2 linked regions of the Desulfatibacillum aliphaticivorans DSM 15576 genome follow. The protein of the gene in region 1 interacts with the protein of each later gene in a pairwise test. Links are inferred from orthologs where the notes say so. Each region holds a gene or a part of one and is shown on either strand. Other genes may lie near its edges. The genes, in order: G491_RS0110805 and rlmB.

Evidence for each region.
Region 2: the proteins of G491_RS0110805 (region 1) and rlmB interact in binary tests that used the Escherichia coli proteins (3 or more experiments, as listed by UniProt). The link is inferred for Desulfatibacillum aliphaticivorans DSM 15576 from one-to-one orthologs.

What each region holds. Positions count from the first base shown.
Region 1 is NZ_AUCT01000009.1:193,151-201,885, forward strand. What follows is about bases 3,730-6,561. They hold G491_RS0110805 (bifunctional ADP-dependent NAD(P)H-hydrate dehydratase/NAD(P)H-hydrate epimerase), read right to left. Parts: upstream 6,005-6,561; coding sequence 4,454-6,004; downstream 3,730-4,453. Other genes in these bases: G491_RS0110795 (aspartate kinase), read right to left, coding at 3,730-3,962; tsaE (tRNA (adenosine(37)-N6)-threonylcarbamoyltransferase complex ATPase subunit type 1 TsaE), read right to left, coding at 3,982-4,461; G491_RS0110810 (pyridoxine 5'-phosphate synthase), read right to left, coding at 6,080-6,561. Outside these bases: G491_RS33745 (AMP-binding protein), read left to right, coding at 1-477; G491_RS0110780 (plasmid pRiA4b ORF-3 family protein), read left to right, coding at 910-1,479; pyrF (orotidine-5'-phosphate decarboxylase), read left to right, coding at 1,541-2,221; more of G491_RS0110795, read right to left, coding at 2,745-3,729; more of G491_RS0110810, read right to left, coding at 6,562-6,787; rRNA maturation RNase YbeY, read right to left, coding at 6,801-7,184; G491_RS30355 (HD family phosphohydrolase), read right to left, coding at 7,138-8,735. UniProt on the Escherichia coli protein: Bifunctional enzyme that catalyzes the epimerization of the S- and R-forms of NAD(P)HX and the dehydration of the S-form of NAD(P)HX at the expense of ADP, which is converted to AMP.
Region 2 is NZ_AUCT01000011.1:1,957-10,817, forward strand. Bases 1,976-4,933 are described here. They hold rlmB (23S rRNA (guanosine(2251)-2'-O)-methyltransferase RlmB), read left to right. Parts: upstream 1,976-3,058; coding sequence 3,059-3,808; downstream 3,809-4,933. Other genes in these bases: G491_RS0111920 (YicC/YloC family endoribonuclease), read left to right, coding at 1,976-2,089; G491_RS0111925 (DUF370 domain-containing protein), read left to right, coding at 2,105-2,473; gmk (guanylate kinase), read left to right, coding at 2,460-3,062; icd (isocitrate dehydrogenase (NADP(+))), read left to right, coding at 3,814-4,933. Also shown: G491_RS0111915 (LysM peptidoglycan-binding domain-containing protein), read left to right, coding at 1-1,021; more of G491_RS0111920, read left to right, coding at 1,208-1,975; more of icd, read left to right, coding at 4,934-5,040; G491_RS33815 (PAS domain-containing sensor histidine kinase), read left to right, coding at 5,549-7,663; G491_RS0111955 (methyltransferase family protein), read left to right, coding at 7,694-8,341; G491_RS0111960 (ComF family protein), read left to right, coding at 8,371-8,861. UniProt on the Escherichia coli protein: Specifically methylates the ribose of guanosine 2251 in 23S rRNA.

The sequences.
Region 1 (8,735 bases):
ATCTGCGCCCGCACCGTCAGCACCCTGGGGCTTTCATACGGAACCGACAGCAGCCTGCTGGACGACGCCTACGTTACCATCAACGGCAAGCTCTACTACAAGGACGGCCTCATGGGATACCAGGATAAGGACGGCTTCCTGTATCTTACGGACCGGATCAAGGACATGGTGATTTCCGGCGGCGTGAACGTCTTTCCCGGAGAGGTGGAAAAAGCCCTGGCCGCCCATCCGGCCGTGGACGACGTGGCCGTTTTCGGCGTGCCGGATCAGGATCTTGGGGAGGTCATGCGGGCTGAAATCCAATTAATGCCGGGCGCGGAAATGACCGAGGAGGAAGCCTTCGCCCATTGCAAGGCCCAGGGCCTGTTCGGCTATAAAATGCCGCGATACGTGGGCTTTATGGAAAAACTGCCCCGCCGCATCGACGGCAAGATGATCAAGAGGGCGTTGAAGGAAAAATACTGGCCTGCTTCTTAAATATTAATTTTTGTTACAATAGCTTGTCTGCGCGGGATGGAATTTTTGGGTTTCATCCCGCATTTATTTCTGCTTCATATCCGAGAAATTTTTCAAAGGGCTTTTTACAAGAACCCCAAAAAGGAAGGGGGGGGCTGTCTGAGGGGTAGACAGCCCCGCTGTTTGGTGAGTGTGGAGTGGTTAGAGGTGAATCCTATTCCGTCAAACGAGGTCGGTGTTCATGAGGCGGAACGCCGGCAGTAGGCGCCGGTTGCAAAAGGTATGTGATTCTATGCTTTCACACTCTGAAATTATGGTCGCCCCTGACATTTTTTCGGTTACAAAAAATATTTAAAAAAGTTTTTTCAACGAGGCTTGCAACCAAGGGCGGTTCTGTGTATTACAGAATTCGACGCATATGTGCATCACTATTAGCATTGGGAAAGAAGGGATATGCCTCAGCGAAAGAAAATCCTGCCTCTTAAACAGGTCTACCAAATCAAGGTCTCATTGAAAAACATCCGTCCCCCCATATGGAGGCGGCTGTTGGTCACCAGCGATACTACCCTGCCGCGATTTCACATGATCATCCAAAATGCCATGGGATGGCAAAACGGACACGACCATGTTTTTGAAATTGAAAAAATGGAGTTTGGCGTCAACGACCCTTACGACCCCACGTCGCCCAAGGACGAGACCAAAATACGCCTCTCCAAGATCGTGAACCGGGAAGGCCAGCGCTTTAAGTACATCTACGATTACGGCGATTACTGGGAGCACGAAGTGCTTGTGGAAAAGATTCTGCCCCTGGAAAAAGGCGAGTCCTATCCCCAGTGCATCAAGGGCAAACGCGCTTGCCCGCCGGAAGACGTGGGCGGCCCTCCCGGGTATCAGGACTTGCTGGAAGCTCTGGAAAGCCCGGAGGAGACGGATAACGTGGAACTCCTGGACATCGTGGAAGATGACTGGGACCCGGACCACTTTGACCTTTCGGAAGCCAATGAAATGCTGACGGCCGTGTAATTCGCACGGCGCCGCGTTAGAAATTTTTTGCATCCAACCATGGACCAATCAGGGAGAAGCCATGATTGAACCCAAGGACCGCATTATTTTCGCCCTGGACGTGCCTTCTTTGGACCAGGCGTCCCATTACGCCAAGCTATTGGCTCCCCATATAGGCATGTTCAAGGTGGGCCTGGAGCTTTTCGCGGCCGAGGGGCCGTCCGTGGTCAAGGAAGTCCTCAACGCCGGAAACCGCGTATTTCTGGATTTGAAGCTCCACGACATCCCCAAGACCGTGGAACGCGCCATGTCCGTTCTGGCGGGCCTTGGCGTCAGCCTGGCCACCGTGCATACCACCGGCGGCCCGGATATGCTTAAAGCGGCCGTGGAGGGCGCTCAGGGCAAGCTGGGGGTGCTGGGCGTGACCGTGCTCACCAGCGAAGGCGGAAATCCCCAAACCATTTCGGACAGGGTTCTTAGGCGGGCCGAGACGGCCAAGGAAGCCGGATGCGCCGGCGTGGTGTGCTCGGGCCTGGAAGCCGCCAAGGTGCGCCAGGCCGTGGGCGAGGATTTTTTCATCGTCACCCCGGGAATCCGCATGGCCGACGACAATTCCAAGGACGACCAGAAGCGCGTGGTCACCCCGGGCCTGGCCGTCCGGTCCGGCGCCAGCCATATTGTGGTGGGCCGGCCCATCCGGGACGCCGCCGATCCGGTCCAGGCCGCAAAGGCCATGGCGCTTGATATTGAGAAAGCGGGTTAGTTCGTTTCGAACCCGATTTCCATCCAACCGAAGCGCTTTCTTAACCTTGATGCTTTTCAGGCCTTATCATCAAAGACACTGGGTCCCCGTTTCCGGGAGTGCTTCTGATGATTGCAAAAAAGCCGCAATCATCCCGCCGCCTCCCTGCACGGGGATGACGGAGAGCGGAGGCTATTGCAGGCAGCAGGTCTTGGATGCATTGCCTTTTTTCAGATGGAAGGCAGCAGCCTCCTTTTTTAAGCATTCCAGAGCCCCAACCATCCGTCATTCCTGCGAACGCAGGAATCCAGCGTCATTATGCTTTTACGCCCGAAAGACGCATACGGCCTTCGAACTTCCTCAGCCTTATCAGCCCGTCATCCCCGCAAGGGCGATCCGCTTTTCAGGATCGGCCGCAAGCGGGGACCCAGCGTCTTCTCTTCACAATTCCATAGGGGTGTGTATGCAACCGAGAAACAAAAAAGGGGAAGACGCCCCATGAAAGCGCGTCTTCCCCTTTGTCTTTTTTTATGCCCTGGCGGATTTAATCCGCGTCCAGGCCGAATTCCGTGTGCAGGATCTGGCAGGCCAGCTCTGCGTATTTTTCCTCCACCACGCAGGAAATGCGGATTTCGGAGGTGGAAATCATCATGATGTTGATGCTTTTGGCAGCCAGGGTGGAGAACATCTTGGCGGCCACGCCGTGGTGGGACTTCATGCCCACGCCGGTCACAGAGACCTTGGCGATGTTGGCGTCTCCGGCCACGGATTCCGCGCCGATTTCCTTGGCGATTTTTTCCACGATGACCAGGGCGTCCTTGTAATCGGTCTTGGGCACCGTAAAGGTGATGTCCGTCATGTTGCTGGCCCGGGTGTTCTGGATAATCATATCCACGGAAATGCCGGCGTCCGCCACGGCGGAAAAGACTTTGGCGGCCACGCCGGGTTCGTCCGGGACCTTGGTTACGGTGATCCTGGCATCCGTCTTTACAAAGGTGACGCCGGCCACCAGCATGCGTTCCATATCTCTATCTTCACAGACTATCATGGTCCCTTCCTCCTCATTAAATGACGAACGCACATGCACAGGCACATTGTGCTTGGCCGCAAATTCCACGGAGCGGATTTGCAGCACCTTGGCCCCCAGGCTGGACATTTCCAGCATGACGTCATGGGTCACGCACTTGAGCTTGCGCGCCTTGGAGACCACGCGGGGATCGGCGGTGTATACCCCGTCCACGTCCGTATAAATTTCGCACGAATCCGCTCCCAGGGCGGCGGCTACGGCCACTGCCGAGGTGTCGGAGCCTCCCCGGCCCAGGGTGGTTATGTTGCCGCAGCCGTCCACTCCCTGGAATCCGGCCACGACCACGATGGCGTTGTCCGCCAGGGCGTCCTTGATGGGGTCCGCCTGGACGTCCAGGATTCTGGCGCTTTGAGCCGCGTTATTGGTCAGGATGCGAACCTGATGGCCCAAAAAGGATTGGGCTTTGTATCCCATTTTTTCCAGGGCTATGGCGAGCAGCGCCACCGTGGTTTGCTCTCCGGTGGCCAGCAAAACGTCCATTTCCCGTTTATTGGGCTTGTCGGAAAGAACCTCGGCCATTTGAATCAGATGGTCCGTCACGCCGCTCATGGCGGACAAAACCACCACCACCTGATTGCCCGCATCATAGGTTTTGGCTACGCGTTTCGCCACCTCCTGAATGCGGACCAGGTCTCCCACTGACGTTCCGCCGTATTTTTGTACTATTAAACCCATGCTTTACCTCGCATTGAAGTCAAAATTTAAAGATTAAGCCCTTTATCAGATTAACCATTGGTTGTCCAGTGGGGTGGAGGAAGATTTTCCTTTTCATCTCCTCAATGGCCGAAATATGGATGAACAGGTCCGGTTTCAGGTCCTCAAAGTCGGACCGGTCCGCCCATTCCACCACAACCACGCTCTGATCGTCCGCCAGGTCAAACAGGCCGATGTCCTCCAGGTCCGCGTCGCCGGTCAGCCGGTACAGGTCGGCGTGCTGAAGCGTCAGACGGGCCGGGTATTCGTTCACAAGGGTGTAAGATGGGCTGGTAATGGGTACGTCTTCAGGAACGCCAAGGCCCCTTGCCAATCCCTGGACAAAGCAGGTCTTGCCTGCTCCCAGGTCTCCCACAAGGGCGATGACGCAGCCTTTCTCCAAGGCTTTTCCAAGCTGCCTCCCCAATGCCTGAGTCTGGGAGGCTGTGTTCGTCTCAAAAGTACGGGAATACTCAGGCATTCTTCCAAACTCCGGCCAGGGCCTTGGGAACCATGCTCATGACGTCCGTGGCAAGGTATCCGGCCGGGGCGATGTTCTCGGCAATCAGGTCGGCTGCAGCGCCGTGGACGAAAACGCCCAGCCTGGTGGAGCGCTCCGGCCCCAGGCCTTGCGCCAGAAATGCGCCGATCAGGCCCGTGAGCACGTCGCCCATGCCGCCGGAAGCCATGCCCGGATTGCCTGTGGGATTGATGCACACCAAGCCGTCCGGGTGCGCAACCACGGTGTTGGCGCCTTTCAAGACCACATGCACCTGGTTCTTTACCGCGAACTCCCGGGCGACCTCGGTCCGGTTCTCCTGGATTCCCTTTGTGCTCAGGCCGGTCAGCCGGGCCATTTCTCCAGGATGAGGCGTGAGGATAACAGGGGAGGGCGCCCTTTTAAGAAGCGTCGGATTTTGGGCTATCAGATTCAGGGCGTCGGCGTCCGCAACCATGGGAACGGGGCATTCCAGAAGCAGGGCTTGCATGAGCTTGCCGGTTTCCTCATGAGTTCCCAGGCCCGGCCCTATGGCCAGGGCGGATTTTCCCGCCAGCAGCTTTTTTATGGCTTCCCGGGCGCTGAGGGCTATCTCGCCGCTCTGGGTCTCCGCTAAGGGCGTGGTCATGGCTTCGATGACCAAACCCTCCAGAATCGGGCACAGGCTTTGAGGCGCGGCCAGGGTCACCAAACCCGCGCCCGCCCGCATGGCGCTCATGGAGGCCATGGCCGCCGCGCCCGTTTTGCCCGGAGATCCGGCAATCACCAGCAGGCGGCCCAGGTCTCCCTTATGGATGTGTTTGGGGCGATCCAGGGCCGGCCCCAGCAATTGGGGGGAAATCAGCCTATGCGCCGCGCCCACCGCCTTGGCAATGGATTTGGGAATGCCGATGTCCACCACGTGGAGCTTGCCGGTCAAGCCCGAACCGGGCATGACCATATGCCCTACCTTGGCGAATCCGAAGGTGGCCGTGGCGTCCGCCTGGATGCACAAGCCGCACCGGCCGCTGTCCGCAAACAGGCCCGAGGCGATGTCCACGGCGAAAACAAAGGCGTTGGAATCGTTAATTATCTGAATGACTTCGCCGTACAGGCCCCGGACCGGCGTGGAAAGCCCGGTGCCTAAAATCGCGTCCACCCACACCCCAAAGCCCTGCATGGCGTGTTGATGCTCGCGGAGAGACTCCTTGTCCGTGATTTCCACCAGGGGCAGGCCCATTTTTTGGACCAAATCCAGATTCGCCTTGGCGTCCCCGGTCAGGTCGCCGGTTTTGCAAAGCAGATAGGCCACTACGTGCACGCCGCGCTCGGCAAGGCAGCGGGCGATGACAAATCCGTCCCCGCCGTTATTGCCTTTACCGCAGGCGACACCCACCTTTTGGGTCCTGATGTCCTGCACGTGCGAGCAAAGAATATCCGTGGCGCCTCGCCCGGCGTTTTCCATTAAAACGCGTCCGGGAATGCCGAATTCCTCTATGGTGCGGCGGTCCATCTCCCGCATTTCTTCCGCTGTTACCAGATACACGATGTCGCCTCCGAGAGCATGTCGCAAAATTCAACGATTGAGATTGGCGAATAAAATCTGAAAACCAGCCTCGAATTAAACCTGACGGGCCAAAGCCATCATTTCCTTGACTGCGGCGTCCAGGCCGATGAACACGGCCCGGCTTACGATGGAATGGCCGATGGAAAACTCCTGGATTTCCTTGACGCCCACAAAATCCTGGATGGAGCGAAAGTCAATGCCGTGTCCGGCGTGGACTTCCATGCCCACTTTCCGGGCGAGGCGCGCCGCTTCCTGGATGGCCGCCATGGCCTTGGGAGAGCGGGATTCGCAAAAATCTCCGGTGTGCAGCTCCACCACGTCGGCGCCGGCTTTATGGGCGGCCTTGATTTGATTCAGATCCGGGTCCACAAACAGGCTGACTTTAATTCCGCCCGCCTGCAAGGTCTTTATGGCGTCTGCCACCGAATCCTTGTGCATAACCACGTCCAGGCCGCCTTCGGTAGTCACTTCCTCGCGTTTTTCAGGCACCAGGGTGGCCTGATGCGGCCGGACTTCCAGGGCGATGCCGATCATTTCAGGCGTGGCCGCCATTTCAAGAATCAACTTGCTTTGAACAATCTGGCGGATGATTCTGACGTCCCGATCCTGGATGTGACGCCGGTCTTCTCGTAAATGAACCACCACTCCGTCAGCCCCGGCCAATTCCACCAAAACGGCCGCAGCCACAGGGTCCGGATAATCCACGCCCCTGGCTTGCCTTAAAGTTGCAACATGGTCCACATTGACTGCCAAACCCGCCATTGCTTATCCCTTTCTATATATTTTTGAATTGTTCAAACAGTTCCGCTTCTTTGGCCTGCATCAAAGCTGTTTCCTCCGGCTCCGCATGGTCGTGGCCGACCAGATGCAAAATTCCGTGGATCAACAATTCCAGAGCCCGGGTGTACAAGTCCACGCCTGCGTCCTCAGCCTCTTTGGCTGCGACGTCCGTGCATATTACAACGTCCCCGATGATTTCCGGATTGATCTCATTGAACGGCCCTTCCGTCATGGGAAAGGCGAGCACGTTGGTGGGGCCTTGTTTGCCGACGTATTCCTCGTGGAGCTCCGCCATGCGGCCGCCGTCCACGATCAGGACCGAGAGTTCGGAGTCAGGACAGCCCAAGGCGTTTAAGACTGCCTGTGCCGCCGTTTCCATTCTGGGGAGGTTTATCTCCATTTTTTGCTGATTGTCCGTTAGCACCGGCATTGGCTTTTTTTCCTTCCCCCTTAGAGGCGGATTCTATGTACTCCACCCTATGGTGGTATATTCCGGATAAAATTTGATTGAAGCTCTTGGCTATCTGATGCAAATCCTTCAAGGTCAGTTCGCATTCGTCCAACTGTCCGTCGGAAAACACATTGTTGATCAACCTTTGCACCAGCCCCTGAATTCGGGCCGGCGTGGGGTTTTCCAAGGTTCTGGAGGCGGCTTCCACAATGTCGGCAAGCATGACCAGGCCCGCTTCCTTGGTCTGGGGCCTGGGGCCGGGATAGCGAAAATCCGCCTCGCTCACGTTTTCTTCGCCCCTAAGCTGCTTGGCTTTTTCGAAAAAATAGCTGATTTTGCTGGTTCCGTGATGCTGCTGAATCGTGTCTGAAATGGCTTTGCCCAGCTTGTACCGGGCTGCCATTTCCACGCCGTCCCTAACATGGGCGATGAGGATCAGGCTGGACATGGAAGGCGCCAGCTTGTCGTGACGGTTTTTGCCGCCCATCTGGTTTTCTATGAAATACAGCGGCTTGTTGATTTTTCCGATGTCGTGGTAATACCCGCAAACCCGGGCCAGAAGCGGATTGGCGCCAATGGCCGTGGCTGCGGCTTCCACCAGACTGCCCACCAGCATGCTATGGTGATAGGTGCCCGGCGCTTCCAGCATGAGCCTGCGCAGGACGGGTTTGTCCAGATTGGCCAGCTCCAGCAGTTTGATGTCCGTGGCGAAGCCGAAGGAAACCTCCACCAAAGGCACGATGCCCGCCGTCAGCACTCCCGCTCCCATGCCGCCGATAAAAGCCATGGACATGTCAATGACCAGAGGCTTTACCGCGGGAGCGCCCGTATAAAGATACAAAGCCGCCACCAGTCCGACGTTCAGCAGCCCGACCTTGGCGCCCGCCTTGATGAAGACGTTGCGCTCCCGGCATTCCTTGGTCCAATAGGCTCCCAGGGTGGAGTTTAAAAAGAAGTATATCCAGGATTCAAAGGGCTTGGCGAACAGGGCCGAGGCGAAAAAGCCCATGGCGATGGCGAAGGGAAGGGCCACGTCCAGGCCCAGGAACAGGCACAGGATCATGGACCCGGCCGCCAGCGGCGCTGCAAAAATGGCCGGAGAGGAAAACGGGGCCGTCCCGGACTCATGGGGAAAAACCGCGGACATGCTTAAGAACAAACGGGCGACCACAAAAAAGCTGAGCAGCACCAGGCATATAAACAGGAACTCCCGGCCTTTTTGCTCCTGCTCCCGGTTGGAAGGCCGCAAATAAACCAGATGAAAGGCGATGAGGAAGAAAAGCACGATAAATCCCATGCCAATGCCCCGGATTACGGTGCGTTGATCGCCTTCCTGCTTGTTCAGGGCGTTGAGCTTTTTAACGTGCTCCGCCGTGACCTTATCGCCGTCCCGCAAAAGCATTTCCCCGGCCTTGATGATGTAATGCGCCTCGGTGACGGCCTCTCTGGCCTCCTGCTTGCGCGCCAGGGTTTCCTGCA
Region 2 (8,861 bases), on another replicon or contig:
CGACCGCTACGTTGACGAACGCATGGACCCGGAAAAATCCACCCAGGCGGCCATCGCCTACCTTAAGGAACTCCACTCCATGTTCGGAGACTGGACCACCTGTCTGGCGGCCTATAACTGCGGGGAAGGAAGGGTGCTTCGAGTCATCCAGCGCCAGAACGTCAACTACCTGGATAACTTCTGGGACCTGTACCAGATGCTCCCCCGGGAAACGGCCCGGTACGTCCCCCGGTTTCTGGCGGCCCTGATCATCATCAACGATCCGGCAAAATACGGCATGGATCTGGGAGTCCCCTACCCGCCCCTGGAGTACGAAACGGTGTCCATCAACAAACAGGTGCACCTGAACCACGTGGCCTCGGCCATCGGCGTGAGCAAGGAGACCCTCAAAGACCTGAACCCGGAGCTCAGGTATCAAATCACCCCGGAAAAGCCTTACGATCTCAAGGTGCCGCCGGGAAAATCCAGCGACCTCCTGGCCAGCATCGACCGCATCTCCAAGTACGCATTTCCCCAGGACGCCTACGTGCTGCACCGCATCCGCAGAGGGGAGACCTTGTCCACCATCGCCCGAAAATACGGAACCAGCGTGAGCAAGATCAAACGGGCCAACAGCATGCACAGCACGCGCATCGTGGCGGGAAAAACCCTGAAAGTGCCCATCGGGCGGGGCTACAGCGCTCCGGCTGCTTCCCAGCCCGTCGCCTCCACGCCGGCCGAGCATGTTGTGCGGCGGGGCGACTCCTTGTGGAACATCGCCCAGAGGTACGGCAGCACCATCAACGACATTAAGGAAGCCAACAACCTTAAGACCACCACCCTGTCTGTGGGGCAAAAACTGACCATACCCGGCAAAAGCCAGACAAACGCCTCCGGGTCCAGAACCTATGTCGTCAAAAGAGGCGATACGCCCTCCACCATAGCCCGGAAGCACGGCATGAGCCTGAAACAGCTCCTGGCCCTGAACGGCCTGCACATGAAGTCCACCATCTATCCCGGACAAAAAATTCTGGTCAAATAGGCCAAAAGCAAATAATTCCAATAAAAAAGCCCCGGCGCCCCGGGGCTTTTTTAATTCCGCGGCCCGGCGCCGCCCTTTTGTTGCTCCTTTACGCCGGCCGAACAACAAGGTATAATGAATGATTTTAGCCGGAAGGCACCAAAGCCCGGCGCTTGATATAAAAACACCAAAGACAGGAGTCTTGACGTGATACACAGCATGACCGCGTTTGCGAGAGGGGAAGCGCAAGGCGACGACAAAACCATTTCCGTGGAAATCCGGTCCGTGAACCACCGGTTTTGCGAGATCGCCGTGCGCATGCCCAGGCCCTGGATCGCCCTGGAGGAAAAAATCAAAAACCGCATCCGCCAAAGCGTCAGCCGCGGCCGGGTGGACGTGACCGTGGAAGTCCGCAGCCAGGGAGGTTCGTCCCAGGTTTACGAGGCGGACGCGGCCCTGGCCCGAAACTACTACGAGGCCGTCAAGGAGGTCCACGAAGCCCTGGGCCTGTCCGACCCCATCCCCATAGACAGCATCATTCGTCTGAACGGGGTAATCAACGCCTCCTCGGTCAAGCCGGACCTGGAGTCGGACTGGAGCCTGCTGGAGCAGGCATTGAGCCAGGCCCTGGAAACCCTGTCCTCCATGCGGGAGACCGAAGGCGCGGCCTTGTATGAGGATTTTTTAGGCCGTCTGAAAAAGCTGGAGGAATCCCTTGAGTCCGTTTCCAGCATGGCGGCGAGCCAGCCCGAGGTTCATTTGGAAAAACTCAAGGAGCGCCTGGCCGCCCTTTTGGAAGGCGCCGCCGATCTGGATCCGGCCCGTCTGGCCCAGGAAGCTGCTTTCCTGGCGGATAAATCGGACATCACGGAGGAAATCGTCCGCGCCCGAAGCCATATCGCCCAGTTCAGGGATATCCTGGACCAGGAGGAGCCTCCGGGCCGGTCGCTTAACTTCCTGGCGCAGGAACTGCACAGGGAGTTCTCCACCATGGGCTCCAAATCCTCGGATGCGGGGCTGTCCCACGTGGTTGTGGCCGCCAAGGCGGAAGTGGAAAAAATTCGGGAGCAGGTCCAAAACGTGGAATAAGGCCCGGGGGAATTTATGGAAAAGAAGGCAGCGCGGGATAAGGCGGAGAGGGAAAAGGCCGAACGGGATTTTGAAAACAAACGCCAGTACCTGACCGGACTGAGGCCCGACCCCATGTTGAACATCGGCTTCGGCAACCGGGTGGCGGCGCACCGGGTGGTGGCCATAGTCACGCCCAATACCTCGCCCATGAAGAGGCTGAAGGACGAGGCCAAGAAAGCGGGCAGGCTGGTGGACGCCACATGCGGCAGAAAAACCAGGGCCATCCTGGTCATGGACTCCAACCATGTGATTCTGTCCGCCATTCAGGCCGACACCCTGGCCCAGCGCTACGCCGCGGTCAAGGACAAGAAAGAGGAAGGAACGCATAATGAGCCCGAATAGCCGGGGCAAACTATTTATCATGTCCGCCCCCTCCGGAGCGGGCAAGTCCACCCTCAGGGAGGCCCTGTGCGCAAGACAGCCCAACCTGGCCTATTCGGTGTCCCACACCACCCGCCCTCCCCGGCAAGGGGAAAAAAACGGCGTGGATTACCATTTCACGTCCAAGGAGGATTTCCTCCAAGGCATTGAGGACGCGCGGTGGGCCGAATGGGCCGAAGTCCATGGCAATTATTACGGCACCAGCGCCCGGTTTATCGCCCGCTGCCTGGACCGGGGATGCTTCGTGCTCCTGGACATCGACGTCCAGGGCACGGAAAAAATCCTCAAACGCTTTCCCGAGGCCGTCACCCTGTTCATCATGCCGCCTTCCATGGAGGTTTTGGAGCAACGGCTTTCAAGCCGGGGAACCGACGCACCGGAAGTGATCGCCCAACGCCTGGAAAACGCCAAGGGCGAAATGAACAAAAGGAGCCTGTATAAACATATATTGGTGAACGACGACCTGGAGACGGCCATCAGCGAACTGGAAGGCGTGATGCTGCAATACGGAGCGCCTCCCCCTTGCCCGGAGGCGGAGCGGCGCTCATGAAAACCGAACTTTTATACGGCATGCACCCGGTGCGCGAGGCCCTTTTGGCGGGAAAAAGGCAGTTCCAGGCGGTTTACGTGTCGGAATCCCGAACCGGCGAAGGCAAGGAGGAAATCCTCTCTCTGGCCCGGGAGCGCGGCATTGAGGTGAAAACCCCGGATCAATCCTTTTTTAAAGGCCAGGACCGAGGCGGCCAGGGAGTGGCGGCCAGGGTCAGCCTTTTTAAGCCCATAGCCCTGGAGTCGCTCGTTAAAAAGGCGGGCGGCGAACAGCCCCTGTTCTTTTTGCTTATGGATGAAATAAACGACCCGCAAAACTGCGGCGCTTTAATGCGCACCGCCTTGTGCGCGGGCGTCAACGGCGTGATCATGCCGGACAAACGCTCGTCTCCGTTAAGCCCGGCGGTCTCCAAAGCCTCCGCCGGCGCCCTGGAGCACATGCCCGTAGCCAGGGTCGTCAACCTGGTCCGATCCATGCAATACCTCAAGGACCAGGGAGTATGGTTTTTCGGCCTGGACGCCCGGGCCTCCGGCACAGTCTGGGAGGCGGACCTGACCGGTCCCGCCGCCGTTGTTGTCGGGAACGAGGGCAAGGGGCTCAGGCCCCTGGTAAGAAAGGAATGCGACCAACTGGTCTCCATTCCCCAAGCAGGCCCCTTGGGGTCGTTGAACGCTTCAGTTGCAGGCGCGCTTTCCATGTATGAGGTCATGCGCCAACGCAGAATGTCAGTCAAGTCGAAAGGGTAATAAAAATGACAATGCAAGGAACGAAAATCACGGTTTCGAATGACGGAACGTTGAACGTGCCTAACGACCCGATTATTCCTTTTATAGAAGGGGACGGGACCGGTCCGGACATCTGGGCGGCGACCCAACTGGCCCTGGACGCGGCAGTTAAATACGCTTACAAGGGCGAAAAACACATTGTCTGGAAGGAAATCCTGGCCGGAGAAAAGGCCTTTAACCAGACCGGCGAATGGCTGCCCCAGGAAACCCTGGACGCCATCCAGGAGCACGTAGCGGCCATCAAAGGCCCCCTCACCACGCCCGTGGGCGGCGGCATCCGCAGCGTCAACGTGGCCATCCGCCAATTGCTGGATCTCTACGCCTGCGTGCGCCCCACCCGATACATCCCGCCCATGCCAAGCCCGGTGCGGGAGCCCGAAAAGGTGGACATGGTGATTTTCAGGGAAAACACCGAAGACCTTTACGCCGGCATCGAATTCGAGTCCGGAACCGAAGAAGCCGACAAGCTGGCGGCCTTTCTGACCAGGGAGTTTGGCTCTAAAGTCCCGGAAAAAGCCGGCATAGGCATCAAGCCCATCAGCGCCCAAAACACCAAAAGGCTGGTGGCCATGGCCATTGAATACGCCATCGCCAATGATCGCGCCTCCGTCACCCTCATGCACAAAGGCAACATCATGAAGTTCACCGAAGGCGCCTTCGCCAAATGGGGCTACGAGGTCGCCAAGGAACGCTTTGCCGACCAAACCATCACCGAACAGGAGCTTTGGGACGACTTTGACGGAAAACGCCCCGAAGGCAAGGTCGTCATCAAGGACCGCATCGCCGACATGCTCTTCCAGCAAGTCCTCCTCAGGCCCGACGAATTCGACGTCATCGCCACGCCCAACCTGAACGGCGACTACATCTCCGACGCCCTGGCCGCCCAGGTCGGGGGACTGGGCATGGCCCCCGGCGCCAACATCGGCGACGGCTGCGCCGTGTTCGAGGCCACCCACGGAACCGCACCCAAATACGCCAACCTGGATAAGGTCAACCCCGGCTCCCTGATTCTCTCCGGCGCCATGATGCTGACCTACCTGGGATGGGAGGAGGCCGCCGAAGCCCTGCATAAAGCTCTGGCGAAAACCATCAGCCAAAAGCGGGTCACCTACGACCTGGCCCGGCAGATGCCCGGGGCGACCGAGGTGAAATGCTCCGAATTCGCCAAGGCTCTGGCGGAGAATTTATCATAATTTTTCAGATATGGGCCTGGCATTATGCCAGGCCCATGTTTGTTTCGACTTTCTTTTCCCTCTCAAAAATATACCAGTTGTTATCTGTCTTACCCACGTAAAAAAAACAATATTTCAATGGCCGCCGCCTGTAAAGTCCGGTTTCTGCAAACACACACGCAATGGCCATACCCCGCACCAGTACTTTGATGTGTGACGAGACTCACACCCTCAAGCCAATAACTTACTTGAAAAAAAAAGAAATTCCTATTACAACCATTTCGTTATTGGTATTAAAAGCCTTTTAGCACCGATTCAGGTAAAACCCATGGGAAAACGGAATTCCGCCCTTTGCCGGCGGTGAAGCCCAGGCGGAAAGGCGGCGAAAGCATCGGACCCAAAAGGGCATGCTGTTTTTCCTAAGTCATTTTTCTTGTTTTTTGATTTATTTCCGTATTCGGTAATTTTACCGTCGCCTTGAACAACAACCTGTCAAAGTGCGGAATAATTGTCAAAGGGTGGAGAAGCCATGAAGCGGGCCCGGGTTGAAATATTCCCCCATCACCTGGAAGGATCCGGGGGAAAAGGCCGTGCACAGGATGATGGCGCCGTGTTTGAAACGCTTTACAACAAGACTCCGGTAATGATGCAGGCCCTGGACGTCCAGGGGAACATCATCAGCGTCAATGACTATTGGCTTGTCAACCTGGAGCTTTCCAGGGCCGAAGTCCTGGGACGCCCCTTGCTTGATTTTCTCAGCCCCGAATCCCGCATGCATGCGGCGAAGGAAGTGCTTCCGGCGCTTCAAACCGAAGGGTTTGTCTTTGATGTTGAACTGGAGTTTCAAAGCAAGCGCGGCTCGCTTCTGGAAGTTTCCTTTTCCGCGGTTAAGGACAAAACCAAGGAAGGCGTTGAATGCTTTCCCGGCTTCCTCACGGACATCACCCGCAGGCGCGCTTCCGAGAAAAAGCTGAAGTTGGATGAAGCCCGCCTGGAAGCCTTGCTTTCCTTGTCAGACCTGAAAACCCTCGAGAACTCCTCGGAACAGGAAATGATCCAAAAGATCCTGGAGGACGCCGTACTCCTCACGGAAAGCGAAGGGGGCTACTTCCACTTTGTGAACCAGGATCAGGTCAATATTGAGCTTTTTACCTGGTCCAAATCCGTCAGAAATCAATGCAAAGCCCCCCGGGACCATAAATACGCCTTGCATGAGGCGGGCATATGGGCCGACTGCATCAGAACCGGCGTTCCCCAGATCCACAACGACTACCCCAGTCATCCTTTAAAAAAGGGCTATCCGGAGGGCCACATTCCCATCCGCAGGCACATGAGCGTTCCTATTTTCGATCGGGAAGCCATGATAGCCATCGTGGGGGTGGCCAACAAGGAAGAGCCTTACGACGAATCCGACGTTCGCCAGTTGACCCTCTTCGCCCAGGCCTTATGGAATCATATCCGGGACAAACGGAGCCGGGAAGAGACCAAAGCCCTGGAATTGAGGCTCAGGCAATCCCAAAAAATGGAAGCCATGGGCGCCCTGGCCGGGGGCATCGCCCACGACTTTAACAACATCCTGGCGCCCATCATCGGCTACACGGAAATGGAGCTGGACGAGGCCATCAGCGAGCAAAGGCCCCATGACGGCCTGGAGGCCATTCTCAAAGCCAGCTACCGCGCCAGGGATCTGGTCAAACAAATCCTGACATTCAGCCGCGGCGCCGAGCATGAAATGGGGCCGGTGCGCATCCAGAGCATTATCAAGGAATCCATCAAGCTCATCCGCTCCTCCTTTCCGTCCACCATCAACATCTCCCAGATGATCGACGAAAAGTGCGGACCGGTCCTGGCCGACCCCACGCAGATTCACCAGATCATCATGAATCTCTGCACCAATTCGCTCCACGCCATGCAGGATCGGGGCGGCTCCCTGGATATCAGCCTGCGGGAGATGGAAGTGCACTCGCCGGATCTGTCCCTGTTCCCCAATCTCATGGAGGGCAAGCACCTGCGCCTGGCCATCAGCGATACGGGCAGGGGTATGGAGCGGGAAACCATGGAGCGAATTTTCGAGCCTTATTTCACCACCAAAGCCAAAGAGGAAGGAACCGGGCTCGGCCTTTCCGTGGTGCACGGCATTGTCACCAGCATCAACGGCGCCGTCAAAGTCTATTCGGAGCCCGGCAAAGGCTCATCATTCCATGTCCTGCTGCCCGTCATGCAATCCGCCGAACCTGAAGTGGACTTGGAGCCCCTGGACGCCATTCCCCACGGAAATGAAAGAATCCTGGTGGTGGACGACGAGGAAATGATGGTAACAATGGTAGAAAGCATGCTGGAACGGCTCGGATACACGGCTGAATGCGCCACCAGATCCACCGACGCCCTGGCCTTGTTCAAAGCCGATCCCCATGCTTACGACGCTTTGTTCACCGACCTGACCATGCCGGGATTCACCGGCATCCAGCTTGCGCAAAAATGCAAGGAAATCCGGCCGGACCTGCCTGTGGTGCTGTGCACGGGATTCAGCGAAAGAACCACCGGTCATATCATCGACAGCGTGGGCATAAACGTCACGATGAACAAGCCCATTGTGATTCGCGATCTCGCAATGGCCTTGCGTGAAGCCCTGGACCGCCCCTAACCTCCCCATCGCGCCCCCTAAGAGGCTGTTATGAAAAATGACCTGCAGGGCCTTTCCCCCTTTCTAATGTCCGCCGTGCTAATCCTGGGCATTTGCTTTTTCTCCTTTTTAAAATACCGCCATTGGAGCGGACCGGCCCTCTCCCTTGGCCTTCTTATGTCCGCGGCATACATCCTGTGGCTGATTGTGGAGGCCGGGACGTCCGTGCGCGATAAAAAGGCCGGCAAAACGGAAAAGGACAAAGGAACCCTGGAATGGTACGCCTTCTCCCAGGGCGGAGTCATCCTGACGGCGCTGGGCTTTTCCACGCCATGGCAGGAGGGGTCCCCCTGGATGGTCCTGGGTCTGCTGATTTTCGCCTCCGGGGTTTTGTTCCGCCAATGGGCGGTCCGGGAATTGGGGGCCTTTTACTCCCATCGGGTGCGCATTCGAAACGAACACCAAGTCATCCAAACCGGCCCCTACAGGTGGGTGCGTCATCCGGCCTACTCGGGCATGATCCTGGCCCATATGGGCGTGGTTCTTTTTTTCGGAACCCTTCCCAGCCTGGTTTTTCTGTGTTTGCTGATCGCCGCCATAGTCTCCCGGATTCGCGTGGAGGAAGCGGCGTTAGCCGATTTGACCGGCTACAAGGAGTTTTGCGACAATAAAAAACGTTTGGCCCCCTTGATCTGGTAGCGGGGATAAATCCTTCCGGCGGCGAAGCCATGCTGACTGCATCCGTCAAAATTCTTAAAAACGCTTTTCTGGACGCTCTGTATCCGCCCAAATGCGCGGCGTGCGGGGAGTTCATCCCCGAAGCTCCGCCCTCCCCTCTTCCCAAATTCCTGTGCCCGGATTGTCTGATGGATTACACCCCCGCGGCCTCCCCGTTATGCCTGAAATGCGGCATGCCCTTTGTCTCCCCCGAAGGGCCGGACCATTTGTGCGGCGGCTGCCTGGAAAAGAAAAGCCGATTCAACAAGGCCCGGGCCGCGGGCGTCTACGACGGCCCCTTGCGCACCGCCATCCATCGCCTGAAGTACAATCAAAAGACCGCCCTGGCAGCGCCCATGGGCGGCATGCTGGAGCAAGCGTACCTAAACCATTACGGCGCAGGAAGCGCGGACCTGGCCGTCCCGGTTCCTTTGCACGCAAAAAGGCTGCGGCAAAGGGGTTTCAACCAGGCCCTTGTTCTGGTAAAACATTGGGGAAGGAA